DNA from 3 places in the Clostridium sp. TJA032 genome. Region 1 is predicted to be linked to each of the others. Evidence: predicted binding sites of a transcription regulator. Region 1 holds the regulator's gene; each other region holds the start of a gene.
What was found. The regulator HrcA, encoded in region 1, represses chaperone genes, less so after heat shock. The targets are predictions, from matches to a motif close to TGTTAGCACTCNNNNNNNNNGAGTGCTAACA.
Positions count from the first base shown of each region.

Region 2: a site for HrcA is predicted at 6,099-6,129, ahead of htpG (molecular chaperone HtpG). Genes of this name have one in related genera too.
Region 3: a site for HrcA is predicted at 3,802-3,832, ahead of groES (co-chaperone GroES). Genes of this name have one in related genera too.

Region 1 covers NZ_JBZEFB010000001.1:1,325,913-1,336,083, reverse strand. The annotation lists gene lepA (translation elongation factor 4) at 1-438, shown strand, start outside; gene AC4FRL_RS06210 (hypothetical protein) at 636-905, shown strand; gene hemW (radical SAM family heme chaperone HemW) at 1,036-2,169, shown strand; gene hrcA (heat-inducible transcriptional repressor HrcA) at 2,365-3,384, shown strand; gene grpE (nucleotide exchange factor GrpE) at 3,414-4,040, shown strand; gene dnaK (molecular chaperone DnaK) at 4,094-5,944, shown strand; gene dnaJ (molecular chaperone DnaJ) at 6,060-7,214, shown strand; gene AC4FRL_RS06180 (ATP-binding cassette domain-containing protein) at 7,350-8,054, shown strand; gene AC4FRL_RS06175 (hypothetical protein) at 8,029-8,856, shown strand; gene AC4FRL_RS06170 (hypothetical protein) at 8,871-10,037, shown strand; gene AC4FRL_RS06165 (GntR family transcriptional regulator) at 10,040-10,171, shown strand, end outside.
Region 2 covers NZ_JBZEFB010000002.1:104,617-114,787, forward strand. The annotation lists gene AC4FRL_RS07610 (PTS transporter subunit IIBC) at 1-1,007, opposite strand, end outside; gene AC4FRL_RS07615 (glycoside hydrolase family 13 protein) at 1,095-2,759, opposite strand; gene AC4FRL_RS07620 (LacI family DNA-binding transcriptional regulator) at 3,059-4,051, opposite strand; gene htpG (molecular chaperone HtpG) at 4,192-6,063, opposite strand; gene AC4FRL_RS07630 (zinc ribbon domain-containing protein) at 6,330-6,719, opposite strand; gene AC4FRL_RS07635 (putative ABC transporter permease) at 6,736-7,377, opposite strand; gene AC4FRL_RS07640 (beta-class carbonic anhydrase) at 7,504-8,076, opposite strand; gene AC4FRL_RS07645 (gamma-glutamylcyclotransferase family protein) at 8,217-8,594, opposite strand; gene AC4FRL_RS07650 (NAD(P)/FAD-dependent oxidoreductase) at 8,806-9,696, opposite strand; gene AC4FRL_RS07655 (NAD(P)/FAD-dependent oxidoreductase) at 9,701-10,171, opposite strand, start outside.
Region 3 covers NZ_JBZEFB010000003.1:31,188-41,358, forward strand. The annotation lists gene AC4FRL_RS08415 (prepilin peptidase) at 67-804, opposite strand; gene AC4FRL_RS08420 (type II secretion system protein) at 888-1,286, opposite strand; gene groL (chaperonin GroEL) at 1,818-3,437, opposite strand; gene groES (co-chaperone GroES) at 3,489-3,773, opposite strand; gene AC4FRL_RS08435 (TIGR01906 family membrane protein) at 4,134-4,796, shown strand; gene AC4FRL_RS08440 (HNH endonuclease) at 4,911-5,216, shown strand; gene AC4FRL_RS08445 (DNA-3-methyladenine glycosylase family protein) at 5,255-6,193, opposite strand; gene AC4FRL_RS08450 (C-GCAxxG-C-C family protein) at 6,203-6,607, opposite strand; gene AC4FRL_RS08455 (signal peptidase I) at 6,798-7,295, opposite strand; gene AC4FRL_RS08460 (3-hydroxybutyryl-CoA dehydrogenase) at 7,508-8,356, opposite strand; gene AC4FRL_RS08465 (electron transfer flavoprotein subunit alpha/FixB family protein) at 8,468-9,475, opposite strand; gene AC4FRL_RS08470 (electron transfer flavoprotein subunit beta) at 9,496-10,171, opposite strand, start outside.

The DNA of each region.
Region 1 (10,171 bases):
GTTTATGACTTCTTTGATACTCTTAAATCAAAGACAAGAGGATATGCTTCATTAGATTATGAATTAAAGGGTTATGAACAATCAAAGCTTGTTAAGTTAGATATTCTATTAAATGGAGATAATGTAGATGCTTTATCTATGATAGTTCCAGAAGTTAAGGCTTATCATAGAGGTAGAGCTATTGCAGAAAAGCTTAAGGAGATAATTCCAAGACACATGTTTGAAGTACCAATTCAAGCAGCAGTAGGTTCAAAGATTATAGCAAGAGAAACTGTTAAGGCTATGAGAAAAGACGTATTAGCTAAGTGTTATGGTGGAGATATCTCAAGAAAGAAAAAACTTCTTGAAAAACAAAAAGAAGGTAAGAAGAGAATGAGACAATTAGGAACAGTTGAAGTTCCTCAAGAGGCATTTATGTCAGTATTAAAGGTTGATTAATTATCTATTAAGCAAGAGTAAATGAAATTTATTTACTCTTGCTTTTTTTATTGTAAGTTTATTTAAAAATCATAGTATATAAGAAATTTTAGGAAAAAATTTATATTTAAAATATATTTTATTTAGTCATTAAAAGGAAAGATACTCCATATATTTATAGTAAATTAATAAAACTTATGTAGAGGAGTTGAGTTTTTATGATAAAGGCTGAAAAAAGAGATCCTAAAATAAAGAATAGGAAATTTAGAAATAATGGAAGAGCAACTGGTGTTATAAATAGAAAAAATGGAGAGAATATTTGTATAAGTCTTAAAATTTCAGACTTAGATAAATTTTTAGCTAAGTATGGAGAACATAGCAATATAAATGTTTATTTAGAAGGAGAAGAAATAAATACTTCAATTATAGAGGTTCAAAGAGATACATTAATTCATAATGCTATAAATATAAATTTAAGAGAAATTTAAAATAACTATTTTAAGTATTTAAATTTTAAGAAACAAAGTAAAAGTTGTGAGTTTATTCACTCATGACTTTTTTTATTATAATATATAAGAAAGACTTTTTAGTCTAAATGAATTTTGGAGGAAATAAGATATGGAACAAATTTCTTTATATATACATATACCTTTTTGTGCTCAAAAGTGTTTTTATTGTGATTTTCCATCCTTTTCTGGAAAGGATTATTTAAGAAAAGATTATATAGAAGCATTAAAAAAGGAAATAAAAATTTTTAAAGAGAAAAATAAAAATTTTGAGATTGAAACTATATTTATAGGAGGTGGAACTCCTAGTGTTTTAAATTGTGATGAATTAGAAGAGGTTTTAAAAAGTATTAAAGAATTAAATATAGTTTATGATGTTGAATATACCATAGAATGTAATCCTGGCAATTTGACTTATGAGAAGCTTAAAGTTATGAAAAAATATGGAGTAAATAGAATAAGTATGGGACTTCAAGCTAAGCAAGATAATTTATTAAGAAAGATTGGTAGAATACATAATTATGATAGTTTTAAGGAAAACTTTTTAAAAGCTAGAGAGGCTGGCTTTGAAAATATAAATGTAGATTTAATGTTTGGATTACCTAATCAAAGTGTGGAAGATTTTAAGGAAACTTTAAAGGAAGTAGTATCTTTAAATCCTACACATATTTCAGCTTATAGCTTAATAATTGAAGAAGGAACAGCTTTTTATACCTTATATGAAAGGGATAAATTAAATTTACCTAGTGAAGAAGAAGAAAGAGAGATGTATGATTTTTGTAAAAGTTATTTAAAAAGCAAGGGGTTTAATCAATACGAGATTTCTAATTACTCTAAAAAGGGAATGGAGTGTAGACATAATTTAGCTTATTGGGACATGAAAAATTGGATAGGATTAGGTTCATCTTCAGCTTCTTATATTAATGGAAAAAGAATTAAGAATATAAGTAATATAGAAAATTATATAAATTCAATAAATGAAAAGGGAGAAGCTATTGAAGAAATAATAAACAATTCTTTAAAGGATAATATGGAAGAATTTATGTTTATGGGCCTTAGAAAGATTAAAGGAATTGAAGAAAAAGAATTTGAAGAACGATTTAAAATGAATATAAATTTAGTATATGGTGAAATAATAAATAAGTATATAAATAGAGGGCTTTTAATAAGGGAGAATGGAAGGCTTTATTTAAGTGAAAAGGGTATTGAAGTATCTAATATTATAATGGCTGAATTTCTTTTATAAACATAAAGTGAATTTATATGTAACTTAAAGAAAATAAAAGAAAATAGAAGAAAGAGTAGAATAAACATTATAAAAATCAAAAATTTGGTTTAAAATGATAAAAAATGGGATTGACAAAAAACTTGTAAGGTAATATATTAATAGTGTACTAGTTAGCACTCGTTAATAGTGAGTGCTAATAAAGAGGTGAGATTAGTGATAGATGATAGAAAGCTTCAAATATTAAGAGCTATAATTCAAGACTATATATCAACAGGAGAACCCGTTGGTTCAAGAACTATCGCTAAAAAATATAATCTTGGAGTAAGTTCAGCCACAATAAGAAATGAAATGGCTGACTTAGAGGATATGGGATTTTTAGAACAGCCTCATACTTCGGCAGGAAGAATTCCATCAAGCAGAGGATATAGATTATATGTAGATAGAATGATTGAATTTGAAAGATTGTCTTCTGAAGAAGAAGGTCTTATTAGAAGTTCAATAATAGATGGTACATTGTATGAAGTTGATAAAATAATCAAGCAAACTAGTGCTCTTCTATCAGAACTTACTAAAATGACTTGTATAGTAAAAGCACCTTCTGTGCATAAAAGTTTTGTTAAGTCTATACAACTTTTGAAGGTTGATGATTTAAGTATTTTATGTGTATTAGTAACAGATAGTGGTGTTATAAGAAATACAGTTATAAAAGTAAGGAGCGTACCTATATCTGAAGAACTTATTAAAATTAGTAAGATAATAACTGAAAGGCTTAAAAACCTTACTATTGAGCAAATAAACTTAGAGGTTATAAGTAACTTAAATAAAGCTTTAAGTGGATATGAAGATATAGTAAATGCTGTGTTACCAGCTCTTTATGAAAGCTTAAAGGGTGATGAAACATCTGAGGTATTCTTAGAGGGAGCAATTAATATATTAAATTATCCAGAATATAATAATATTCATAAAGCTAAGGAAATTTTAGAATTTTTACATGATAAGAAAAGTATTTCAGAACTTATAAGTGATAGTGAAGATATGACTGTAAAAATAGGAGATGAAATTTTTGTCCCAGAGGCTAAGGAATGTTCCATTATATCAGCTGGTTATCATGTAGGAGATAGATCTTTAGGTACAATAGCTTTAATAGGGCCTAGAAGAATAAATTATTCTAAGGTTTTAGCAATCATGACTGAGGTTATGAAAGAATTAAATGAAACCTTAAAAAATAAGTAGTAAATAAAGAGAAGAGGTGTAACTGCTTTATGGTGGATGATAAAGATTTTAACGAAGAGTTAAAGGATAATATCAAAGAGGAATTAGACAAAGAAACAAAGGCTGAAAATCCTAATATTGATGAAGAGGTAGAAGAAGTTTCAGAAGATATTAAGGCTGATGAAAAAGTTATAGATTTTGAAGAATTAAAGGCTTTAAAGGAAGAAAATAATATGTTTAAAAATAAAACAAAGAAACTAGAAAATGAATTAGAGGCCTTAAAAGATAGATTATTAAGAATATCTGCAGAGTATGAAAACTACAGAAAAAGAACAGATAAAGAAAAAGAAAGAATATATACTGATGCTTGTGAAGATGTTTTAGTAAAAATGCTTCCAGTTTTAGATAACTTAGAAAGAGCCTTAGATGTAGATGGAACTGTTGAGGACCTTAAAAAAGGTGTTGAAATGACAGTAAGACAATTTGAAGATGCTTTAGATAAACTTCAAGTTGAAGAAATATCTACAGAAAATGGTTTTGACCCAGAATTACATCAAGCTATGATGGTTGTAGAAAAAGAAGGAGCAAAACCAAATGAAGTAGCCCAAGTATTCCAAAAGGGATATAAAAGAGGGGATAAAGTCATAAGACATTCTATGGTAACTGTAACTAAATAATTAATTAGAATTTGACAAATTATATATAGATATTTATAGAGGAGGAATTTTCAATGAGTAAAATAATAGGTATAGATTTAGGAACAACAAATTCATGTGTAGCTGTTATGGAAGGTGGAGAACCAGTAGTTATCACTAACTCAGAAGGTGCAAGAACAACTCCATCAGTAGTTTCATTCCAAGCAAATGGAGAGAGATTAGTAGGTCAAGTTGCTAAAAGACAAGCAATTACAAACCCAGATAGAACAATAATGTCAATAAAAAGACACATGGGAACTGACTACAAAGTTAATATAGATGGAAAAGATTATACACCACAAGAAATATCAGCAATGATACTTCAAAAATTAAAAGCTGATGCTGAAGCATATTTAGGAGAAAAAGTAACAGAAGCTGTTATCACAGTTCCAGCTTACTTCAATGATGCTGAAAGACAAGCAACTAAAGATGCTGGTAGAATAGCTGGTTTAGATGTTAAGAGAATAATAAACGAACCAACAGCTGCATCATTAGCTTATGGATTAGATAAAATGGATAATGCACACAAAATCTTAGTATATGACCTAGGTGGTGGTACTTTCGACGTATCTATCTTAGATTTAGGTGATGGAGTATTCGAAGTTGTATCAACAAATGGTGATGCTAGATTAGGTGGAGACGACTTTGACCAAAGAATTATAGATTATATAGCAGATGAGTTTAAAGCTCAAAATGGAATAGATTTAAGACAAGATAAAATGGCTCTTCAAAGATTAAAAGAAGCAGCAGAAAAAGCTAAAATTGAGTTATCATCATCAACTCAAACATTAATAAACTTACCATTTATAACTGCTGATGCAACTGGTCCAAAACACATAGATATGACATTAACAAGAGCTAAATTCAATGAATTAACTCATGACTTAGTTGAAAGAACAATAAACATAATGAAAGAAGCTTTAAAATCAGGTAACGTTTCATTAAATGACATAGATAAAGTAATCTTAGTTGGTGGATCAACAAGAATACCTGCAGTTCAAGAAGCTGTTAAAAACTTCACTGGAAAAGAGCCTTCAAAAGGAGTTAACCCAGATGAATGTGTAGCAATGGGTGCTGCAATACAAGCTGGTGTTTTAACTGGTGATGTTAAAGACGTATTATTACTAGATGTTACTCCATTAACATTAGGAATTGAAACTTTAGGAGGAGTTGCAACTCCATTAATCGAAAGAAATACAACTATCCCTGCAAGAAAGAGTCAAATATTCTCAACTGCAGCAGATAACCAAACTTCAGTTGAAATTCATGTAGTACAAGGTGAAAGACAAATGGCTGCTGATAACAAAACTTTAGGTAGATTTACTCTATCAGGAATTGCTCCAGCTCCAAGAGGAATCCCTCAAATCGAAGTTACTTTCGATATAGATGCAAATGGTATAGTTAAAGTTTCTGCAACAGATAAAGCTACTGGAAAAGAAGCTAACATAACAATCACAGCTTCAACTAACTTAAGTGATGCTGAAATTGATAAGGCTGTAAAAGAAGCTGAACAATTTGCTGAAGAAGATAAGAAGAGAAAAGAAGCTATAGAAGTTAAAAACAATGCTGAACAAACTGTTTATCAAACAGAAAAAACTTTAAATGAGCTTGGAGATAAAGTTTCAGCTGAAGAAAAATCAGAAATAGAAGCTAAAATAGAAGCTGTTAAGAAAGTTAAAGATGGCGAAGATATAGAAGCTATAAAGAAAGCTATGGAAGAATTAACTCAAGCATTCTATAAAGTATCAGAAAAATTATATCAACAAAATGGTGGAGCACAAGGTCAAGGCTTTGACCCAAACAACATGGGTGGAGCTAATGCATCAAACGGAAACAATGATGACAATGTTGTAGATGCTGACTTTGAAGTTCAAGATGATAAATAATAATTAAAACTATCACAAGACTTAAAGCTTTGATATAATAATAAAGTAATCAATAGAGGGAAGGCTCAAGATAGTCTTCCCTTTTTATAAGTAAACTTATAGGTGGTGAAAGATAGTGGCTAAAAAAGATTATTATGAAGTGCTTGGACTTAAAAAAGGTGCTTCAGATGATGAGATAAAAAGAGCTTTTAGAAAAATGGCTATGAAATATCATCCAGATAGAAATCCTGGAGATAAAGAAGCAGAGGAAAATTTTAAAGAAGTAAATGAAGCTTATGATGTTTTAAAGGACCCAGAAAAGAAGGCTAAATATGATCAATTCGGTCATGCTGCTTTTGATGGAAGTGGTGGCTTTGGCGGTGGCGGTTTTGACGCTGGTGGCTTTGATTTCTCTGAAATGGGTGGCTTTGGAGATATTTTTGAATCTTTCTTTGGCGGTGGCTTTGGTGGAGGTTCTTCAAGAAGAAAAAATGCTCCACAAAGAGGTGCTGATTTAGAATATAGTTTAAATATAACTTTTGAAGAAGCTGTTTTTGGTTGTGAAAAAGAAATATCAATTACTAGAACAGAAAACTGTGAAACTTGTCATGGAACAGGAGCTAAGCCTGGTACTTCTCCTAAGACTTGTCCAAAATGTAATGGTTCAGGACAAATAAGAGTACAAAGACAAACTCCATTAGGAAGTTTTGTATCTACAACAACTTGTGACCAATGTGGTGGAACAGGAAAAATAATTGAAGAACCATGTCCAGATTGTAAGGGTAAAGGAACTGTTAGGAAGCATAGAAAGATAACAGTTAAGATACCAGCTGGTGTAGATACTGGAAACATAATACCATTAAGAGGACAAGGGGAACAAGGAGCTAATAACGGCCCTGCTGGAGATTTATATATAAGAGTAAATGTAGCACCTTCTAAGATATTTAGAAGAGAAGGTTCTGATATTTACTATGACTATAGAATAAGTATGGCTAAAGCAGCTTTAGGAGCTGAAATTACTGTGCCTACAGTAGATGGCAATGTTAAATATAAAGTACCTGCAGGTACTCAACCTGGAACTAAGTTTAGATTAAAAGGAAAAGGAGTTCCTTTTGTTAATGGTGGTGGAAGAGGAAATCAATATGTTCATATGATAGTTGAAGTTCCAAAACACTTAAATAAAGAACAAGAGGAAGCTTTAAAAGAATTTATGAGAGCTTCTGGGGAAAATATAGATAGCACAGAAGAGAAAGATGAAGGATTTTTCTCAAAATTTAAAAAGAAAAAATAATAAATTTTAAATACTCTAGTTAATATATAACTAGAGTATTTTTTTATTTTATTTACAAAAATAAGTTATTATGATACACTACAGATAGTATTAGTGTATTAATATAATAATACACTATAGTTAAGGGGTGATTTTTTGTTAGAAGTAAAATGCGTTAAGAAAAAATTTAAAAGAAAAATAGTTTTGAAAGATGTTTCTTTTAAATCTAGAAAAGGAGAGATAACAGCTCTAGTAGGTTTAAATGGAGAAGGAAAGTCAACTTTATTAAAAATAATAATGGATATTGTTAAAAAAGATTCTGGGAAAGTTTTATTAGATGGAGAGGAGGTAAATTATAAAACTTATGAAAAATTAGCTTTTGTTCCAGATGTAATAAATACTTATGGAAATATGACCATAAAGGATGCCTTTGAGTATATGGAAAATATTTATGAAAGATGGGATAAAGAAAAAGCGTATTCTATGTTAAATGATTTTAAGTTAAAGGATGAATTAAAAATAAATACTCTTTCTAAGGGAAATATTGCAAGGGTAAAACTTATTTTAGGCTTTGCTAGAAATCCAGAGTACTTACTTTTAGATGAGCCTTTTTCAGGAATAGATATTTTTACTAGGGAGAAGTTTATTGCATCTTTAATAGGATATATAGATGATAACATATGTATTTTACTTACAACTCATGAATTAAAAGAAGTTGAAAATATAATTGATAAAGTTATTTATTTAAGTGATGGAATAGTTAAGAGTGAGTTTTATGTTGAAGAGGAAAAAGAAAGAGAGGGAATTTCTATGGTAGAAAAAATAAGGGAGGTATATGAAAGTGAAGAAAGGGAATCTTAAAAAATCATTTTATCTTTTAAATTTAGAAATATTAAGAGATTTAAAAATAACTTTAGGCTCTTCTTTAGGAATTATGGCACTTAGTATTTTGTATTTTATATATAATTTAAATAAAAATTTAAATATATATTTAGAAAAAACAGAGGGAATAGGTGCTATACAAATATTTTCTCCCTTTGGCAGTTTTGGAGATTTTTTTAATCAAGCAAGTAGTAAGCTTTTAATTTTATTAATATTACTTTCTTTTTGTTTATATTGTATGTATTTGTGGATTGGAGAGTTTAAAGGAGAAAATAAAAGTGCATATACTCTTTTAACTTTGCCTATACCTAAAAAGTATATACTTTCATATAAGTTTTTATCAGCCTCATTTTATTATTTAGCTTTAGTATTTTTTCAATTATTAGGAGTAGTTATAGATTATATTATATTTAATTTTATGGTGCCCCATGATGCAATAGTTAAGGAAGGATTTTTAGATATAATAAATAAAACTATAAATATCTTTTATGGACTTATACCAAATAGTTTTACTAATATAATAACTCAATTATTATTTTTCATAGCAATGATACTTTTAACTTTTCTTTTTATATTATTAGAAAGAAGTTTTGGAATAAAGGGAGGTATATTAGGTATTATAATTGGAATTTCATTTTTAATAATTTCTCTTTTCTTACCACAATATTTAAGTTTATTTAGATTTGAAACTTTTCTTTGGTTTACAATAATAGCTATTTTATATAATTTAATAGGATTTTTTGGTTCTAAATATTTACTTGAAAGAAAGGTTCATGTATAGGAGAGGTGAAAGTTATGAAAAAAAGAATTCCTTTAATTTTATCAATTGTATTTTTTATCACTTTTTTAAGTGTTGTTTCAATATATATTTATATTAATTCTTCTTCTATAGATTTTAAAACTGTTTATGGAGATAAAAGTAATCTTGGAAATTTTGAGATAGTCTTATTTAAAGATAAGGATATATATGAAGAAGATATGGTTATTAACTCTAAATCAACTAAAAATTTAAATACCATAAATGAAAGGTATTATAATGGAATAGATGTTTTAAAAGATAAAAAATTCTTTAGAGGAATATATCCAACAAATAATACATTTTTTGAAAATGATGAAGTTATGGTTAATGTTAATGTGAAATATGATTCTGTTGTACCTAAATTAGAGGTTAGACTTAAGGATAAAAAAGAAAATATTTATGAGTTCTTTGAAGTTAAAACAGAGGAGTTTATAAAAACAAGTAATATAGATAAGGTTTCTTATAAAGAGGGAAAAATAAATATAATATTTAATGGTAGTAATGGTCTTATATTTGGAGAAATTCCTTTAAATGAAAAGGAGTTAAACTTAGTAGGAAATTTAAATTTAGGAGATAAATTAAATATAAATAAAGAAGACTTTAATGTTATTTTAGTAGAGAATGAGTTTGCCTCTTTAGAAAAACATGATTTAAATAAAGCTTATTATAGAGTAAATAGAATTGTTACAGATATTAATGAAGTTAACTATATAGATGGTACTATTGTTGAAGTAAATTCAGATACTAGAGAATTTAATGTTTATAATGTAGATGAAAAGACTTTAAAAGACTTTAATAACTTTGAAGGTGAAGGAGATATTATAGGAGATGTTTTTAAAGCTTATGGTAAAATATATTTAACTAAAACTTGTAATAATAAAACATCAGCTATAGTATTTGATACTGAAAAAAAAGATTTTGTTTTATATAAGGATATTGTAGAAAATGAAAGGTTAGAAAGGTTAGGAGTAAATATTAGTTCTATTGGAACTTTTATAATTGATAAAGATAAGCTTATAATAAATTTTATAGATTATAATGAGAAGGAGCAGAAAAATTCTAGATATATAGCTGTTATAGATATACCTAGTAAGAATCCGATTTATATAGGAGAAATAGTAACAGGATATTTAGGTAGTATTGAAATAATAGGTGGTAATTAAAAATGTTTTTTGAAGTAAATGATAGGGAGCCGATTTATCTACAAATAATAAGACATGTGAAGGAATCAATAGTCAGAAAAAGTTTAAGACCAGGAGAGCAGATACCTTCTAGGAGGGAGCTTGCTGAAATGTTA
Region 2 (10,171 bases), on a different contig from region 1:
TTATCTTTATCAACATTTTTATACATAGCTAAAGCTATTCCAATTAATGAAGCACTAGATAATATTACTTGTCCTGCTTTAAATCTAGCTGGAACCACAGTACCTATAAGTTGATTATATGATGTTACATCTCCTGCTTGTCTAAAATTATTTAAGTCAGTTATCCATGCAAGCCATAAAGGATCTTGTCCTGCAACAACTTGTCCTGCTGTTGAACCTGTAAGAATTTGATAAACTCCTCCAAGCTCTGTATAGTTTACTGGAACTGTAAGCATATGATGTAATCCAAAAGGTAATAATAATCTTTCTAAGGTACCATATAAAAAAGGTGCTATAACTGGTGCTGTATCTTTAGATGTTGCTATCCATTGTCCAAAAGTATTTAATCCATATTGAACAAAAGGCCATACAAAAGAAAGAATTATTGCTGCTATTGTTGAACCTATTATAACTACAAAAGGTACAAAACGTTTACCGTTAAAAAATGCTAAAGCGTTAGGTAATTTATTATAGTTATAATATTTATTATATAAAGCCGCCCCTAAAAATCCTGATATAATTCCAACAAAAACTCCCATGTTAAGAGCTGGTGCACCTAAAACGGAAACAAAATAATCCTTTACCAATAAAGTTTGTCCTGTAAAAGATTGTACTGTAGCAGTAGAATCAGGAGCTAACATAGCATTACTAACACTAAAAATAACTCCTGTTATTCTATTTATAAGTACAAAAGCTATAGTTCCAGCAAAAGCTCCTCCTGCACGCTCTTTTGCCCAAGAACCTCCTATAGCTACAGCAAATAAAAGATTTAAATTCCCTATTATTGCCCAACCTATATCTTCCATAACTCTTGCTATAGTTCTTACAAAATCTACATCAATATAAATACCCATTACTTTTCCAATTGAAATCATAAGACCTGCTGCAGGCATTACAGCAACAACAACTAGCAATGCCTTTCCAAACTTTTGCCAGAAATCAAAAGAGCCTAATTTAAAATTCTTCATTCTCAAACCCCTCCATGTATTATTTAGTCCCTATAAAATTTTATTTTTTAAAATTTCTAAAATACAAAAGAATTTATGTATTTTAAATTAAGATACCTTATAAACCCTACATTCATAAGGTCTTAATATAAATTCAGTTAAATTTTTATGCTTAGAAACTTCATAATTTTTAAGAATTAAGTCCTTAGAATTTAATTCTATTTTTTCGTAAGAATACTTAGCTTCTTCACTAGTTAAATTAGCTATTATTAAAAAAATTTCCTTATCTAAAGTTCTTGTATAAGCAAAAATACTTTCATCCTCTTTTAGAATTAAATCATATTTACCATATATTAAGGTCTTGCTTTCTTTTTTTAGTTTTATAAGTTTTTTATAAAAATTTAAAACTGAATTATTATCCTTCTCTTCCTCTTCAACATTAATCTTTTTATAATTTTCATTAACTCCAATCCAAGGTTTTCCCGTAGTAAATCCTGCATTTTTAGTAGAATTCCATTGCATAGGTGTTCTTGAATTATCTCTTGAAGTTATCCAAGCTTCCTTTAAAGCTGCCTCTTTTGAAACTCCACTTTCAATTCTTTCATTGTAAGTATTTATAGTTCTTACATCATCATATTCATAAATGCTATTATATTTAACATTGGTCATTCCAATTTCTTGCCCTTGATATATAAAAGGTGTACCTTTTTGAAGAAAATATATTGCTGCAAAAGCCTTTGCAGATTGATTTAAATAGCAATTATCATTTCCCCATGTTGAAACAACTCTAGGTATATCATGATTTTCAATAAAGAGAGCATTCCATCCTTTATTTTCTAAAGAATTTTGCCAAAGAGTTAAAGTATCTTTATAGGCTTTAACATTAAATGTTTTTCCCTCTTCATAATTCCAAAGGTTAAGATGTTCAAATTGAAATATCATATTAAAAGTTCCTACTTCCTCATCTACCCAAGTATCAGCTTCACAAGCCTTAACTCCATTAGCCTCACCTACTGTAACTATGTCATAATTTGAAAATGTTTTTTCTTTTAATTCTTTAAGATAAGAATCTATGCCTTTTACATTCATATGCTTTTCAAAAGATGGAACATATTTAAGCCCCTTAGGATTATCAATATCTTTAAGTCCTGCTTCTTTCTTTATATGACTTATAGCATCAACTCTAAATCCATCTATTCCTTTATTAAGCCACCAATTAATCATTTTATAAATTTCATTTCTTACCTCTTCATTTTCCCAATTTAAATCTGGTTGTTCTTTTGCAAATAAATGAAGATAATATTCCTTACTTTCTTCACAATATTCCCAAGCTGAACCTTTAAATATACTTTCCCAATTGTTAGGCTCCTTATTGTTTTTTCCTTCTCTCCAAATGTACCAATCTCTCTTAGGATTATTTTTAGAAGATTTTGATTCTATAAACCAAGGATGTAGAGAACTTGTATGATTTATTACTAAATCTATAATAAGTTTCATCCCTCTATTATGAACCTCACTAAGTAAATTATTAAAATCATCCATAGTTCCAAATTCATCTAAAATATCTTTATAATCACTAATATCATACCCATTATCATAATTAGGTGATTTATACATTGGACACAGCCATATTAAATCAATTCCTAAATCTTTTAAATAATCTAATTTTGATATTATTCCATTAATATCTCCTATTCCATCTCCATTAGAATCCATAAAACTCTTAGGATAAATTTCATATGCCACTAATTCTTTCCACCATTTTCTACTCATGTTTTCTCCTTATGTTTACGTATTATTTCTTTTATTTCAACTAATTTAGGCAAACGTTTGCACAAATCTTAAAAAAATTTGTTTTTTAGAATAACCTAAAAAACAGTTTTAAAATAAAAATTAAATATAATGCTTATCTTTAATAAAATATGATTTTATAGTCTTATAATATCAGATATATAAAACCTTTACAAAATTGATTTCATTTAAATTTTATTTAATTCTCTTTAAATTTCTTTATTTTTCTTTAATATACTTAATATTTTATGCAAACGTTTGCCCATCTTTCATGAGGAAATTTATCCCCTATCTATTAACTCCGTATCTACAATACAATATTTTTTTCTATTATCTAAACCTCCATTTAAATAATCTATAAGTAGCTTTGTAGCTTCATATCCTAATTCTCTTGCATTTATATCTATAGATGAAATAGGTGGATTTTGATATTTAGTCATGGGAGTATTGTTAAATCCAACTATTTTAACTCCTAAGATATTTTTTTCATTTAAATATTTATTTACACCTAAAGCAAGTAAATCATCTGTTGTAACAACAACCTTAGGAATTTTTTTTGATATTATATTTTTTATAGCTAAATAGCCACATTCCTCCGAAAAATCTTTTCCCTCAACAACCATATCTTTATCATAACTTAAATTATTAACCTTAAAAGCCTCTTTAAATCCTCTCAATCTATCCTTTGAAACATTCCAACTTTTTTTACCTCCAATAAAAGCTATGTCAGTTTTTTTATTTTTTATAAAACTATCAACTAAGCTAAACATTGCTTTAAAATTATCATTATCAACCCATAAAACATCTTCTTCATCTGGTCTTCCTATAACTACAAAGGGGAAATTTATATCCTTTAAATATTTTATAGTAGTGTCTTCTTCCTTAACAGACAATAAGCAAAGTCCTTCTAGTAAATTATTCCCTGAAAACTCTTTTATTGTTCTTAATTCATCCTCATCATTTTTGCTAAAAGCATACATTATATAATAACCATTTTCCTCTGCAGACATGCTCATTCCTCTCATAGCTTCTACAAAAAAAGGATTTTTAAATGAATCATCAGCCTCATTTGGTAAAACAACTCCTAATATTTTTGTTTTATTACTAACAAGACTTCTGGCTATGGCATTTGGTTTATAATTTAATTTTTTTATAGCCTCATTTACCTTTCTTTTAGTTTCTTCACTAATTTTAGGGCTATTAGATAAAACTCTTGAAACAGTTGAAGGGGCTACATTAGCTTCTTTAGCCACATCTTTAATTGTAACCTTCACAAAATCACTCCTTCGTACTTTAAAATATACCATAAAATTCTTTTATAATCTACAAAAGCCCCTTTAGGTTTAATTTATAAAAGTAAAAAAGGCATAATAAGCAATATTTAAATTCCTTATTACACCTTTTGAGTTTAATTCTATTTCATTAATTTACAAATATCATTTGTAAAATCTACAGGATCTTCAACGCTTAAACCTTCAACAAGTAAAGCTTGATTATAAAGTAATTTTGTATATAAATTAAATTTATCTTTATCATTTTCAAGAGAATCTTTTAATGAATTAAATACTTTATGATTTGTATTAACTTCTAGTACCTTTTGTGCCTTAACCCCTTGATTATTAGGCATAGCACTTAATATTTTTTCCATCTCTATTGAAAGTTCACCCTCTGAAGATAAACATACTGGATAATTTTTTAGTCTACTTGAAGCTTTTACTGCAACTATTTTATCACCTAAAGCTTCCTTAATAGCTTCAAATATACCTTTATTTTCTTCATTTTCTTTCTTATTTTCCTCTTCTGATTCTATTCCTAAATCACCACTAGATACTGATTTAAATTCTTTATCCTTATAGCTCATAAGCATTTTAATTGCAAATTCATCTACATCCTCTGTAAAATAAAGAATTTCATAACCTTTATCTAATACCATTTCAGTTTGTGGCATTTTTTCTATTCTTTCATTTGTTTCTCCAACAGCATAATAAATATACTTTTGTTCCTTATCCATTCTTTCAACATATTCAGCTAAGCTTACCATTTTCTTTTCTTTAGATGAATAAAACATTAATAAATCTTTTAATTCATCTTTATTCATACCAAAGTCATCATAAACTCCGTATTTTATTTGTCTGCCAAAAGTTTTATAGAATTTTTCATAACTTTCTCTATCATTTTTCATCATAGATTCTAGTTCATTCTTTATCTTATTTTTTATATTTTTAGCAATACGGCTTAATTGTCTGTCATGTTGAAGCATTTCTCTTGAAATGTTAAGTGATAAATCTTGAGAATCTACTATTCCTTTTACAAATCCAAAATAATCTGGTAAAAGTGATGAACATTTTTCCATTATTAAAACACCATTTGAATATAGCTCTAAGCCTTTTTCATATTCTTTAGTGTAGTAATCATATGGTATGTTTTCAGGAATATAAAGAATTGAATTATAACTTATCATCCCGTCAACACTTATATGCATATGTCTTAAAGGCTTGTCAAATCCAAATCTTTTTTCCATATAAAAATTATTGTAATCTTCATCAGTAAGTTCATTTTTATTTCTTCTCCATAAAGGAACCATACTGTTTACTGTTTCTTCTTCAACATACTCTTCATGTTCATTTTCTGTTCCTTCTTTAATCTTAGATTTTGTAATATCAAGCTTAATAGGATATCTTATAAAATCTGAATACTTTTTAATTAATGATTTTAATTTATATTCTTCTAAAAATTCATCATAATTTTCATCCTCATCATTTTCTTTTAGATGTAAAATTATATCAGTTCCAAAAGAATCTTTTTTAGCTTCTGAAATTGTATATCCATCAACTCCATCAGATTCCCATTTATATGCTTTATCTTCTCCAAAAGCTTTTGTTATTACTGTTATTTTATCTGCAACTAAAAATCCTGAATAGAATCCAACTCCAAATTGTCCTATAATATCAAATCCATCTTTGATTTCATTTTCTTTTTTAAATTGTAAAGAACCACTCTTAGCTATAACCCCTAAGTTTTCATCTAGCTCTTTCTCTGTCATACCAATACCTTTATCTGATATTGTAAGAGTTCTTGCCTCTTTATTTGGCACTATCTTTATATAATAATCATCTTTATTAAAAGTTAAGGAGCTATCTCCTAAGGTTTTATAATAAACTTTATCTATAGCATCACTAGCATTTGAAATTAACTCTCTTAAAAATATTTCTCTATTTGTGTAAATTGAATTTATAACTATGTCTAACAATCTTTTTGATTCTGCTTTAAATTCTCTTTTTTCCATTTTGAAATTTCCCTCCAAAAATAAAAAACTCTAATTGTTAGCACTCTATATCATTGAGTGCTAATCTATAATTCTATATATAACACTTTTTTCAATTAATGTCAATATATAAAGAAAATATTTTTACAAAAAAATGTATTAAATTAATTTTAATTTAATACTCTATTAAAGTATAAAATTAGCTATAAATTAATCTAATACATTTTATAAATTTATATGTTATTTTCTGTTTTGATAATTACTAAACTTAGTATGTAAAATATTATCTAAAGTTTACTTCCACAATAAGGACAATATTTATAATCTCCTTCTATTTCTCTTCCACAATTTGGACATGTTCTTTTTAGAGCTTTTTTCCCATAAACTTGTCCTTCTTTTATAAGAGTCATATCATTTTCAGAAATATCCTTAATAATTCCTTTTTCTATATCTTTTCCTTTTTCTTTTGAAATTTCATAAATTGAATTACATCTTTTGCAAATAACATAAAACCTCTCATTCCATCTAAAGATAGGAATAAAGAAAAAATGAAAATATTCATAAGTTTTTATCAAAACACCTTTTGTTTTATTATCACAAGTTCTGCAATATATATTGTCTATGTCCTTAACCTGTTTTTCTTTAGTGTCAATTCCAAATATACCAACAAAAAACATAAAATTCTCCTATAAATTAATTTTTAAATATCATATTAGGATATATCTTCTTTAAAAATTCATCTGTATATTTTTTATCAAGAAATCTTTCTAAAGCATTTCTCGCTTTTTTTCCTTTTCTTCTTTCTACTTCTCTTCTAACAGCTAAAGAAGATATTATAATATCTGGCACTAAAAATATTACAAATATTAAAGTTATAACCTTTATACTCTGTGTAGAAAATAACCCCATAAAATCATCAAATAAAGGGTAAATATCCTTTAAAAAGAACACCCCAAGTATTCCCCAAAAAATAGAATATTCAACACTAGTTCTTCCGTTAATACTTAAAGACTTGCTATTATATTCCCAAGATACGCTTCCAAAAAGTTTTTCTTGAAAAAAAGAACATAAATATTCAAATACACCTCCTACAACTGCGCTTATAAAAAATATTATTATTCCATTATAGTGGATAAATCTATATAGCAATAAAGTAAGTACTACTCCACCTATTCCATATACTGGACTAATTGGACCATAGATTAATCCTTTTCTACTTTCAAAATGACCATTTCTTACATAGCACCAAATCATTTCTACGCAGTATCCTAATACAGAACCAATTGTGAATATCCAAATTATTTTATAAATATTCATGGTATTGCTTATATACATCTTTTATCCCTCCTTTTTAAATTAGTAATATATCTAATTATATCACTTATAAAAAGTTTTACCTATAATACTTATAAGACTTATTTTATAAATAAAAAAGATACTTACTTAAAAGTAAGTATCTTTTTATTCGTATCCATTTACAATAACTTTAAGTTCTCCTGTATGAGGGTCTATAACTAACCCATGAATACTTACATCCTTTGGAATTAAAGGATGTTTTCTTAAAGAATCTACACTCTTTTTAATTGATTCTTCTACACATCCAAATCCGTGAAGCCATTTTTCAACTTCTATTCCACATTCTTTTATTGTAGATATAGTTTCTTCTTTTATCCCTCTATCTTCCATTTTCTTTATCATATCTCTAGAGTTTAAATTACTCATACCACATCCACTATGTCCTACAATAAAAACATCTTCTGCATTAAATTCATAAATTGCAACTAATATACTTCTTACTACACTTCCAAAAGGATGCATTATTGTAGCTCCAGCATCCTTTATAATTTTTGCATCACCATTTTTTATGTTCATAGCCTTTGGTAATAACTCTGTAAGTCTAGTATCCATACAAGATAAAATAACCATTTTCTTTTCTGGTTTTTTACTTGCTTTGTATTTTTCATACTCCTTATTTTCTACAAAGTTTTTATTAAATTCTAATATTTCATCTAATCTTCTTATATTGCTTTTCATATGTACTACCTCATAAATAATATTTATTATTCTTTCAAACTAATTATTTATACTACTATAACATAAATACTTAAAACCTATAGCAAATTAATCTAAAATTATTTTAAAAAGAATTAAGACTTTTATATTTATTAATTATTTTAATAAATAATTCCCCAATCTTTGTATCCTTTACTAATAACCTCTAAATACCTTTTTTCAGGCTTATTTTCACCTTTTTCTTTCATAATATATGCAAAGGCTTCATAGGAAACTCCCTTTGAATCTTGCACAATAACATATTTTTTTTCGTATAAATCTGAATACTCTACATACTTTTCTAAAATCTTTAAATCATTTATAGAGATTTCATAAATAGCACCATAAACCTTTTCACCATTACAAGGTACTATATCTGCATACTTATTGTAAGTTAATTTATAATTATTAAGATGTACACCAACCATAGGAATAGCTTCTGGACATCTTTTTTTCATCTGCTCTAAACATAAATTACTACCATAAGCAAAATAGACCATATACTATACACCCTCTTTTCAATACTGCTAAATATTATGTAATAAAATAATACATTACTTAATTTTAACATAATATAGCAAATTAACTCTACCAAAATCGAAATTTCGGTAAAGTTAATTATTAATATTGAAAATCTATATAATATTGCCAAATATTACTTCATAGATTTAATATATAATCTATATTGCTATTTTTATAGTAATATAGTTTTTAACTTAATTTTTCAATTAATTTTTTACATTCTTTTTCAACATCTTCTATATTTTTATGAATATATATTGCATTTCCACAAGCATATATTCCCTCTTTTGATGTTTCAAAATTTTCATCTACAAGAGCTCCTGTTGTATTTGGGTTTAATTTAAGACCACTTCTTAAAGCAACTAAACCATCTGAAACCATTGGATAAGAAAAAATTACTGTATCACATTTTATATTTTTAGTGTTTTCTTCATTTTTTATGGTTACAGAATCTACTCTTCCTTCTCCATGTATAGAAGTAATTTCATATCCTTTATATAAATTATTGCTTAAATCAAAAATTTCATCTTTATTTTTATCTGTTATGATTCCTGCAATTTTTATATTATGTTTCTTTAAATCTTCTTGAATCATGTAAAGAGTACTATCCCCTACTATAAATATATTTTTACCAGGAATCATATTTTTCATTCCAAATATTTTTTTAGCCATTCCAACTGTTAAAATTCCAGATACACGTCCTCCTGGAATAGAAACTGCATTTCTTCCTTTTTCTTTTCCACCATTAGCTATTATAATATTTTTTCCTTTTATCTTTTGAACTCCCTCTTCACTACTTGTACAAATAATTTCCTTTGATTCTTCTATTTTTAAAACCATTGTATTTAATTTAACATCTATATTTAGCTTGTTAAATTCCTTTAAAAGTTCATCTTTATACTCTAATCCAGTTATATTTCCTTTTTCACTTATATTATAATTAGCTGAATTTAAAGCTCCTCCTAAAACTGAATCCTTCTCTATTAAAAGAATATTTTCTATTCCAGCCTCTTTGCCATAAATAGCTGAAAGAAGACCTGATGCTCCTCCTCCAATTATAATTAAATCATATTCTCTCATAGACTTAATCCTCCTTAAACCCAATAACTGGTGAACATTCACTATTTTTATTTATTTCACTTATACCTATTCCTAATTCTCTGCTTAATATCTTACTTATAGGAATTGTACATCCAACCCCTTGGCATCCTCCCATAGAAGCTCTAGTTCTTCTTTTAACTGCATCTATAGTTGTAGCCTTTATAGGTCTATTAATAGCCTCTATTATTTCACCTTCTGTTACAAATTCACATTTACAAATCATATGTCCATAAGCTGGTTTTTCTTTTATTAATTTATTTTTTTCTTCTAAAGAAAGTTCTGAAAATCTAACTATTTTTTCTCTAGTACCTTTAAAGTTTTTATTTTCTTCTAAAGAAAGTTTTTCTTTAATTATATTAACAACATATATTCCTATAGCTGGTGCTGCTGTTAATCCTGGTGAATCTATACCTATAACATTTATAAAATTTTTAGCATCTTCAACTTCTTCTAT
Region 3 (10,171 bases), on a different contig from region 1:
TATAAATACTAATTAAAATAAACTCTAATAAAAATTATAATTTAGAAACTTACATTGTAAAATTTATTAAATAAAATATAAATAAGCTATTGCATCACCAAAAAATATTAGTATTGTAGTTGATATTGAAATAAAAGGAACAAAAGCTATTTTATCATTTAATTTATTATTTCTAAAAATAATAAATATTAAGCAAAAGATTCCTCCTACTATAAAAGATAAAAATATATTCACTATTGATAATTCAACACCTAAAAATATTCCAGAAATAGCATATACCTCTCCATCTCCACTCCCTATAGAGCCAGTAATTTTACTTAAAATTGATATAAATAAAAAAGATATCAAAAACCCAAGTAAATAATTAAATATACTATTGTTAAATATAATTTTTTCAAAAAAAATAAATATTATTCCTAAAACAATAGCTGGATAAGTTGTAATTGCATATATATACTGTGTTTCATAATCAATTAATGCAATCAACATAAGAAAGGTTATTAAAGAGATATACTTAACCGTAAAAAAAGACATACCATAAAATTTATAAATAAATGAATATAGTAATCCCATGATTACCATGACTATAAATTTAGTTATGTATCTTTTTTTATTTAATAATATATATTTAATCTTTGATTTAATATAGGTAATAGTATATATCTTACTTATATATTTAAAACTTTTATAGTATTTATAAGCAAAATATCTTAATGATTTATAATTTTCTTTCTGAATATAATCTGAAATTATATTTAAACACCAACCACTTAATAATCCAATGAAAAAAAATATTATATACAAGCTTCCTCCTCTTTTAATATTATTTCATAATCCTATAATTTAAATAAAAGGATATAACTTTAAAATTATATCCTTTTAAAAACTTAAACTATTGTAACCTCAACTTTCTTACCATCAGTTATATTAGCTAAATAAGCTTCTCCTTTCTGTGGCTTTTCTAATCCATCAAGTAAATCACTTAACTTTTCTTTTCCTTCACCGCTTATACCATTTATACTTATAGAATCCTCTTCTACAGTTATTTTTATTTCTTCTTCTTGTTCACTTATAGCTTCTTCAGCAAGAAGCATTTCAATAGAACGTTCTATTGTCATACAGTTTTGCTTATCCACCTTATTCTTTGCACTTTCTTTAATATAAGAAAAATTAGGTGCTATAACTGTTAGTATTATAGCCATAATAGCTAATACTACTGTTAATTCTATTAAGGTAAAGCCTTTTTTCTTTTTACTAATTTTAAATTTCCATTTAAATTTTTTCATATTACACTCCTTTAAATGTTATATAATTTTTATCTATAATTATTAACATTTAAAGGTTTTATATACAAAAAAAAGAAGATTCTTTTAAGAATCTTCTTTTTTTATATCATTAGTATTTTTTCACTTCATATAGTTTGTCTAATTTAAAGTCATTAGTATTTCTAATGCCATCTTAATGTTTTTAAATACAAAGGTTCATATGTAGAATTTAAATCATTAGTAAAATTTAAATCATTAGTTTTATAAGTTTCTCTTAATAATTATATTATCTCATGTACTTATAAATCTTTTGTACTTTATATTTGTATACTAACATATTAATTTCCATTTGTCTACAAAATAATACAATATTTATTATTTTTTTTAATAATTATATTATTAAAAACTTTTATCAATCAAAAATTAATACTTTTAATTACAATTATTAATAAAAATCAACTTCTTTTTCGACATTTGTTACATTTATAGTCTTATATGTATATATTTTCTCTATAAAAGAAAAAAAGATGGCAATTTCTTGCCATCTTTTTTTTAATACATTCCGTCCATTCCCATTCCAGGTGCTTGTGGAATTTCTTTTTCAGGTATATCTGCTACTGCTGCTTCTGTTGTTAAGAAGGTTGAAGCTACAGATGCTGCATTTTGAAGTGCTGATCTTGTAACTTTAGTTGGGTCTACTATTCCTGCTTTAATCATATCCTTATAGTCTCCTCTTAAAGCATCAAAACCTACTCCTAAAGCACTACCTTTAACTTTTTCAATTATAACAGAGCCTTCTAAGCCAGCATTATGAGCTATTTGTCTCATAGGTTCTTCTAAAGACCTTACTATTATATTTATACCAACTTGTTCATCCGGTATATCTGAATTTAATTTTGAAACTTCATTTATAACATTAACATAAGCTGTTCCACCACCAGGAACTATACCTTCTTCTACAGCAGCTTTAGTTGCAGCTAAGGCATCTTCTATTCTTAATTTACTTTCTTTTAACTCTGTTTCTGTAGCTGCACCAACTTTAACTACTGCAACTCCTCCAGCTAATTTTGCTAATCTTTCTTGTAATTTTTCCTTATCAAATTCTGAAGATGTAGCATCTAATTGTAATTTTATTTGATTAATTCTATTTTTAATTTCTTCTGAATTTCCTCTTCCATTTACAATTGTAGTACTCTCTTTAGTAATCTTAACACTTTCAGCTTCTCCTAGCATATCTAATGTAGCTTCTTTTAAATCTCCTCCCACTTCATCAGATATTAAAATACCTCCAGTTAAAGTTGCTATATCTTGTAACATCTCTTTTCTTCTATCACCAAATCCTGGTGCTTTAACTGCAACACAAGTAAAAGTTCCTCTTAATTTATTAACAACTAATGTAGTCATAGCTTCTCCTTCTATGTCATCAGCTATTATTAAAAGTTTTTTACCTGCTTGAACTATTTGTTCAAGTAATGGTAGTAATTCTTGAATATTACTTATTTTTTTATCTGTAATTAATATTAAAGGATTGTCTAAAATGGCTTCCATTTTTTCTGTATCTGTAACCATATAAGCAGAAACATATCCTCTATCAAATTGCATACCTTCAACAACATCTAATTCAGTACCCATTGATTTAGATTCTTCTACAGTTATAACACCTTCATTTCCAACCTTCTCCATAGCATCTGCAATTAGCTTACCTATTTTTTCATCAGCTGCTGAAATTGCAGCAACTCTAGCTATATCTTCTTTTCCATTTACAGGTTTAGAAATTTTTTGTATTTCTTCTACAGCCTTTTCAACTGCTGTTTTAATTCCATTTCTTATTAAAATAGGATTTGCACCTGCAGTTACATTTTTTAATCCTTCTCTTATAATAGCTTGTGCTAATAATGTAGCTGTAGTTGTACCATCCCCTGCAACATCATTAGTTTTTGTAGCTACTTCTTTAACAAGTTGAGCTCCCATATTTTCATAAGCATCTTCAAGTTCAATTTCTCTTGCTATAGTAACACCATCATTTGTTATTAATGGTGAACCAAATTTTTTATCTAAAATAACATTTCTTCCTTTTGGTCCTAATGTAACCTTAACAGTGTTAGCTAATTTATCTACACCAGCTTGCATAGATCTTCTTGCTTCTTCACCGAATAATAATGTTTTAGCCATACTAATTTACCTCCCAAATCTATCATGAATATATAAATCACTTATATTTAACTATTCAACTATTGCTAATATATCATCTTGTCTTAATATAGTGTATTCTTCACCTTCAAATTTAACTTCTGTTCCTGCATACTTAGAGTATAATACTTTATCTCCAACTTTAACTTCCATTTCGCTTCTTTTTCCATCAACTATAGCTCCTGGACCTACTGCAATAACCTCTGCCTCTTGTGGTCTTTCTTTAGCTGTTCCAGTAACAATTATTCCACTTTTAGTGGTTTCCTCAGCCTCTAGTCTTTTAATAACAACTCTGTCTCCTAGTGGTCTAATATTCATTAAAAACCCTCCTTAAAAATGCTAATTTATTTAGCACTCTTTATTATAGAGTGCTAATTCTTACTATTATCATATAATTTACCAGTTGTAAATTCAATAAGTAAATTTATTTATTTAGAATATATTAGTATTATTTTCTATCTTTAAATTAATTTATCTTAATATTTCTTCTATTCTTTTGAAATTTCTTTAATTTACATATTTAAAGATTTATAATTATTAAATTATAAAATAATATCATATATTTAAAGCTTACGTACTATAAATTAATACTAAAACTTTTATTAAAATATGTATTTTTGTTTATTATTTAATAAAAAAGTCTAGAATTAAAAAAATAATTATTTAAAGGAGTACGTAATGTTTAAAACTTTAAAGGATTTTATATTTTCAATCTACCTTTTAATAAGCTCTATAATAATTTCAGTACTTATAACATTAAATATATCCCCTATTATCTATTATATACTTATTAAATTTAATAAAATACCAAAATTTAATAATATTAGCACTAATGAACTTTTAAAAGATTATAAAAATATAATAAATTACTTAAATTCACCTGAAATTGAAATTCTTAAATTTAACAACTTCAAAATTAGCAATATAGGGCAAATTCACTTTTTTGAAGTTAAAGAAATATTTTCATCCTTATATTTAATGGCTTTAATATCTATAATAATAGGTATTTTAATTTATGTATTTTTTAAAAAGTCTAACTCAAACCTTTCCTTTAAAGGTTTTAATATGTTCTTTTATGAAGTTATATTGATATTTTTCACTTTAATTATTTCTTTTTATATAAACTTTTCAAAATTATTTACCATTTTTCATAAAATATTTTTTAATAATGACTACTGGATTTTTGACCCTAAAAAAGATGAAATAATAAATGTCTTACCTGAATCCTATTTTTTATTGTTAGCTTTATTTATATTATTTTTAGTAATGATATTTTCCATAATATCAAAAATTTTTTACACTATAAAAATAAAAAAACTAAAATCTACCTTTATTAAATAAAATATTAAAATTAAAGCTTTTAAATTAAAAAAAGCTTTAAAATAAGGTTTTTTTAATTTTAAATATATGTATTATAATATTTAATAATATTATATTTATTTAAAGGTGGTTAACTTGACTAAAGAAAATATTTGTAATCTTTGTAAAAGGAGTGTTCCAGAAGTTACAAAACATCATTTAATACCTCTTGAAAAGAAGAAATTTAATGAGGAAGTAATTTCTCTTTGTATTCCCTGTCATAAGCAAATTCACGCTCTTTTTAGCAATTATGAATTATCTTTTAGACTTAATTCTCTTGAGAGAATTAAAGAAGAAGAAAAAATAAAAAAATATCTAAACTTTATTAGAAAACAACCTGGAGAAGCAGATATCTCAATAAAAAAATCAAAAGCTTTAAGAAAAAAAGGACGATATTATTAAAATAAAAAAGAGCTTAAATAACTAAGCTCTTTTTTTATTTAAAGTTTTATTCCATTTTCTCTAGCATAATAAAATAAATACTGTTGAGCAAATCCTGAGTATTCTCCAAATCTTTCTCTTGCAAAAATTCTTATTTTATTTAAAGAAGCATCATCAGCACCATAAAAATGCATCATTGCTCTTTTAACCCATACATCTACAGGAAATGCAGAACTTTTTTTCATGGAAAATAACATTATACAGTCTGCAACCTTTGCTCCAACTCCCATAAATTCTTGAAGTCCTTTATGACAGTTATCAGCATCCATATTGCTTATCTTTTCTAAATCATATTTTTCTAGTATTTCAACTATGTCCTCTTCAGGTGCATTTAATATTCCTTTCTTAGCTAACTCACAATCATATATCTTTTTAGTTGTATCAACTATATACTTACTTCTAAATGAAGCCCCTGTTTCCCTTATATCATCAATTGATGCTTTAGATAAACTTTCTGGACTTGGAAATGAATAATAGTCTTTGCCTTTATACTCTATTTTATTTCCCCATCTTTCACTTATTTTCTTTATTGTTTTTGAAATAACAGGAATACTATTTCTAGCTGATATTATAAATGATATAACAAGTTCAAAGGGTTCTTGATTTAATATTCTTATACCATATCCAAATTCAACAGCACTTTTTAAAGTTTCATCCCAAGATAAAGCTTCTTTAACCTTTGAATAATCCCTTTTTAAGTCAAAATAATCAATCCATATATTTTCAAAATCTTCTTTGTTAGTATTATATATTATTACATCATCTCCCTTTTGAGATACTTCTATAACCCTACCAAAGGCAACACCTATGTATGAATTATTTTCTGTTTTTTCCCATCTAAAACATTGACCACACTCAAAAACTTGTTTTATATTAAAATTTTTAGTTTCTCTTAAGATAACTTCATTATCTTTATATTCTACACTTTTAAAATCCATTTTTTTCACCTATCTTTCTCTTTGTATAATTTCATCTAAAATTTCAGCTGCTGTTTCTATCATAACTATGCATCTTTTGTCATCATCTTTTCTATATTTAGCTTTTAAATCAATACAATTATAATATCCTAATTTATCATAAAACTTTTTCATAAATTCTTCTGTTAAAGCTTTTGTCTTAGGACTTTGGTGTCCTCTATCTTCAGTAAACATAACTCCTAAAACTCCAGCTGCTCCAGTTATAGCCCCACAGATATTTCCTATAGCTAATCCTCCACCAAAAGAAGACATTACCTTTAAAGTTTCCTTTGATAAATTTAAATTATATTCTTCATTTGCAGCATACATTATGCACTCTGCACAATTTAAGTCATGCTTTTTATCCCACTTTTCTCTAGCTTTTTCAACTAACATGTTATACCTCCAAAATAAAGTTTAATTTCTATAAAACCTTATCTCATAAAATTAATTTTAAAAGTCATTAACTTAAATAATAACCTCATACTACTAATATTATACTAATAAGAGTTATTAATAAATAGTATTTAATAATATAAAATAAACCTAAAGAAACTAAAATACTTTAATTTCTTTAGGTTTATTTTTAATTCTTAATATTCTTTTTATTTCCTTTAAATGTGTCAAATAATATGCTTATAGCAATTAATATCATAAATCCAGAAATAACTATAGGCTTTGATAAAAATATAGTTAAATGTCCTAATAAAGGTATGTGAAATAAAACTTTTCCTATAAAATTTTCTTCATTAACTAAGCCACTATCTTCAACATTGTTATTATCACCTTTTGTTATAAATCCATCATCCTTTTTTCCTATTACTCTATGAGTAACCACATTCCCCTCAGATTTAAATGTTATAATATCTCCTTCTTTAATTTCATTAAAATTAGTATTTTTAACAACAACTAAATCTCCTGTTTTTATTTTAGGCTCCATACTACCACTTAATATTGTATAAGTTCTAAAGCCAACAGTTTTAAAGATTTTATCTGATTTACTCATAAAATTATTTATTAAAATTATAATTAAACAAAAAATAATTATGTAATATATTATATTAAATAAACTCTTATTTTTCATAAATTCACCTATCTCTGAATAAAAATATAAAATTACAATATATGTATATTCTAATAAATCGAAAAATATTCCTATTTTTTTGAAATAAACTATAAACTCTTTTTTAATTAATTTAAAAATTAAGAAAATAAAAAGAGGTTGATAAATATCAACCTCTAAATTTACTGCAATCTAAAAAATTATATTAATTCTACATTATAAAATTTCAATAATTAAGCTTTATAGTCATAGAATCCTTTACCTGTTTTTCTTCCTAGCCATCCAGCTCTAACATATTTTCTTAATAAGCTATGTGCTCTATATTTAGAATCACCAGTTTCCTTAAATAATACATCCATTATAGCTAAACAAACATCTAAACCAATTAAATCTCCTAAAGCTAAAGGTCCCATAGGGTGATTAGCTCCTAATTTCATTGAAGTATCTATATCTTCAATAGATGCTATATTTTCTGCATATATTCCAACTGCTTCATTTATCATAGGAATAAGAATTCTGTTAACAACAAAACCTGGTGCTTCAGCAACTTCTACTGGAGTTTTACCTATAGCTTCTGATATAGCTTTAACCTTTTCAAAAGTTTCTTGTGAAGTAGCCATACCTCTTATAACTTCTACTAATTTCATTATTGTTGCAGGATTAAAGAAATGCATTCCTATAACTTTATCTGGTCTATTTGTAGCAGATGCTACTTCTGTTATTGATAAAGAAGATGTATTTGAAGCTAAAATAGCTTCTTCTTTACATATCTTATCTAGCTCTGCAAAGATTTGTTTTTTAATGTCCATATTTTCTACTGCAGCTTCTATAATTAAATCACAATCTGCAGCTAGACCTAAATCAGTAGTTCCTGTAATTTTTGATAAAATAGCCTCTTTATCTTCTTCAGTTATTTTTCCTTTAGAAACTAATTTAGTTAACCCTTTATTAATCCCTGCTAATCCTCTATCAACAAATTCATCTTTTATATCTCTAACAATTACTTCATATCCTTTTTGTGCAAATGCTTGAACTATTCCAGCTCCCATTGTACCTGCACCAATCACAAAAATCTTTTCCATATTAAACTCCTCCTAAATACTCTTTATTAGACTTTTAATTTTAAAAGTCATACACCATAAATTGAAAAATTTTATAAGTTTACCCTTTTTATATTTATATATTTATTTATATTAAGCTTCTTCCTTCATAGCCTTTAACTGTGCTATAAATTCTGGAACAACCTTATTTACATCTCCAACTATTGCATAATCTGCAATTTTCATTATAGGAGCATTAGCATCTTTATTTATAGCTATTATCATATCTGAGTCTTGCATACCTGCGGCATGTTGAATTGCACCTGATATACCACAAGCTACATATATACTTGGTCTAACAGTTTTACCAGTTTGTCCAACTTGATAATCTTTATCTATCCAACCCTTTTCTACTGCTGCTCTTGAAGCTGCAATTGATCCATTCATAACTTCTGCTAATTCCTTAAGCATCTTAAAGTTTTCTTCTGAACCTATTCCTCTACCACCAGCAACTAATACGTTAGCTTCTGATATATCGACAATATCTTTATGTTCTTTAACTATTTTAACTATTTTTGTTCTTATATCCTCTTCATTAAATTTTATATCAACTTTTTCTACAGTAGCATCATTTTCACCTAAAGGAAGCTTTTCAAAAACTCCTGGTCTTACTGTAGCCATTTGTGGTCTATGTTCTGGACATACTATTGTAGCCATTAAATTACCACCAAAAGCTGGTCTTGTTGCTAATAAATCTCCATTTTCAACATCAACGTCTAAAGATGTACAATCTGCTGTTAATCCAGTTTCTAATCTTGCAGCAACTCTTGGACCTAAATCTCTTCCTATAAAAGTTGCTCCTATAAAAATTATATTTGGTTTTCTATCCTTAGCTAATTCACATATAGCTTTTGTATAACCATCAGTTGTATAGTGTTCTAACTCTTTATCTTCTACAACTAAAACTTCATCTGCCCCATGTCTTGATAAATCTTCAACTAAGTTTTCAACATTACTTCCTATTAATAAAGCTGTTAACTTTGACCCTAATTTATCAGCTATTTTTCTACCTTCACCTAATAATTCTAGTGAAACTTTTTGTAATTGACCTTCTCTTTGCTCAGCAAAAACCCAAACGCCATTAAAATCTGCTTTATTCATCTTAAATACCTCCCATAATCTTAGATATAGTGCTTTTCTTTTAATTTACCTAGTACATAATTAACTGAATCCTTAGGTGATTCCTTAACTATCTCTCCTGCACCCTTAGCCTCTTTAGTCATTGATTTTTTAACCTTTGTTGGTGAACCCTTTAATCCTAATTGAGACTTGTCTACATCTATATCATCAGCTGACCATACTAAGATTTCATCATCAGATGTATCAAATATATTTTTAACATTCATATATCTTGGTTCATTTAATTCTTTTATTGCAGTTAAAAGTACTGGTTGTTTAACTTTTATTAATTCATATCCATCTTCTAAAGCTCTATTTACTAATAAGCCATCTTCTTCAACTTTAACACCTTGAACATAAGTTACTTGAGGGATATTTAAGTGTTCAGCTATTTCAGGCCCAACTTGTGCAGTATCACCATCTATAGCTTGTCTTCCTGCAAATATTATGTCATAATCTAATTTCTTTAATGCTCCTGCTAAAGCCTTTGATGTAGCTAATGTATCTGCTCCTGCAAAAGCTCTATCAGTTATAAGAATTGCTTTATCTGCTCCCATACATAAAGCTTCTCTTAAAGCTAATTTAGCTTGAGGTGGTCCCATACTTAAAACAGTTACTTCTGCTCCATTATTATCCTTTAATTGTAAGGCAGCTTCTAAAGCGTGCTTATCTTCTGGG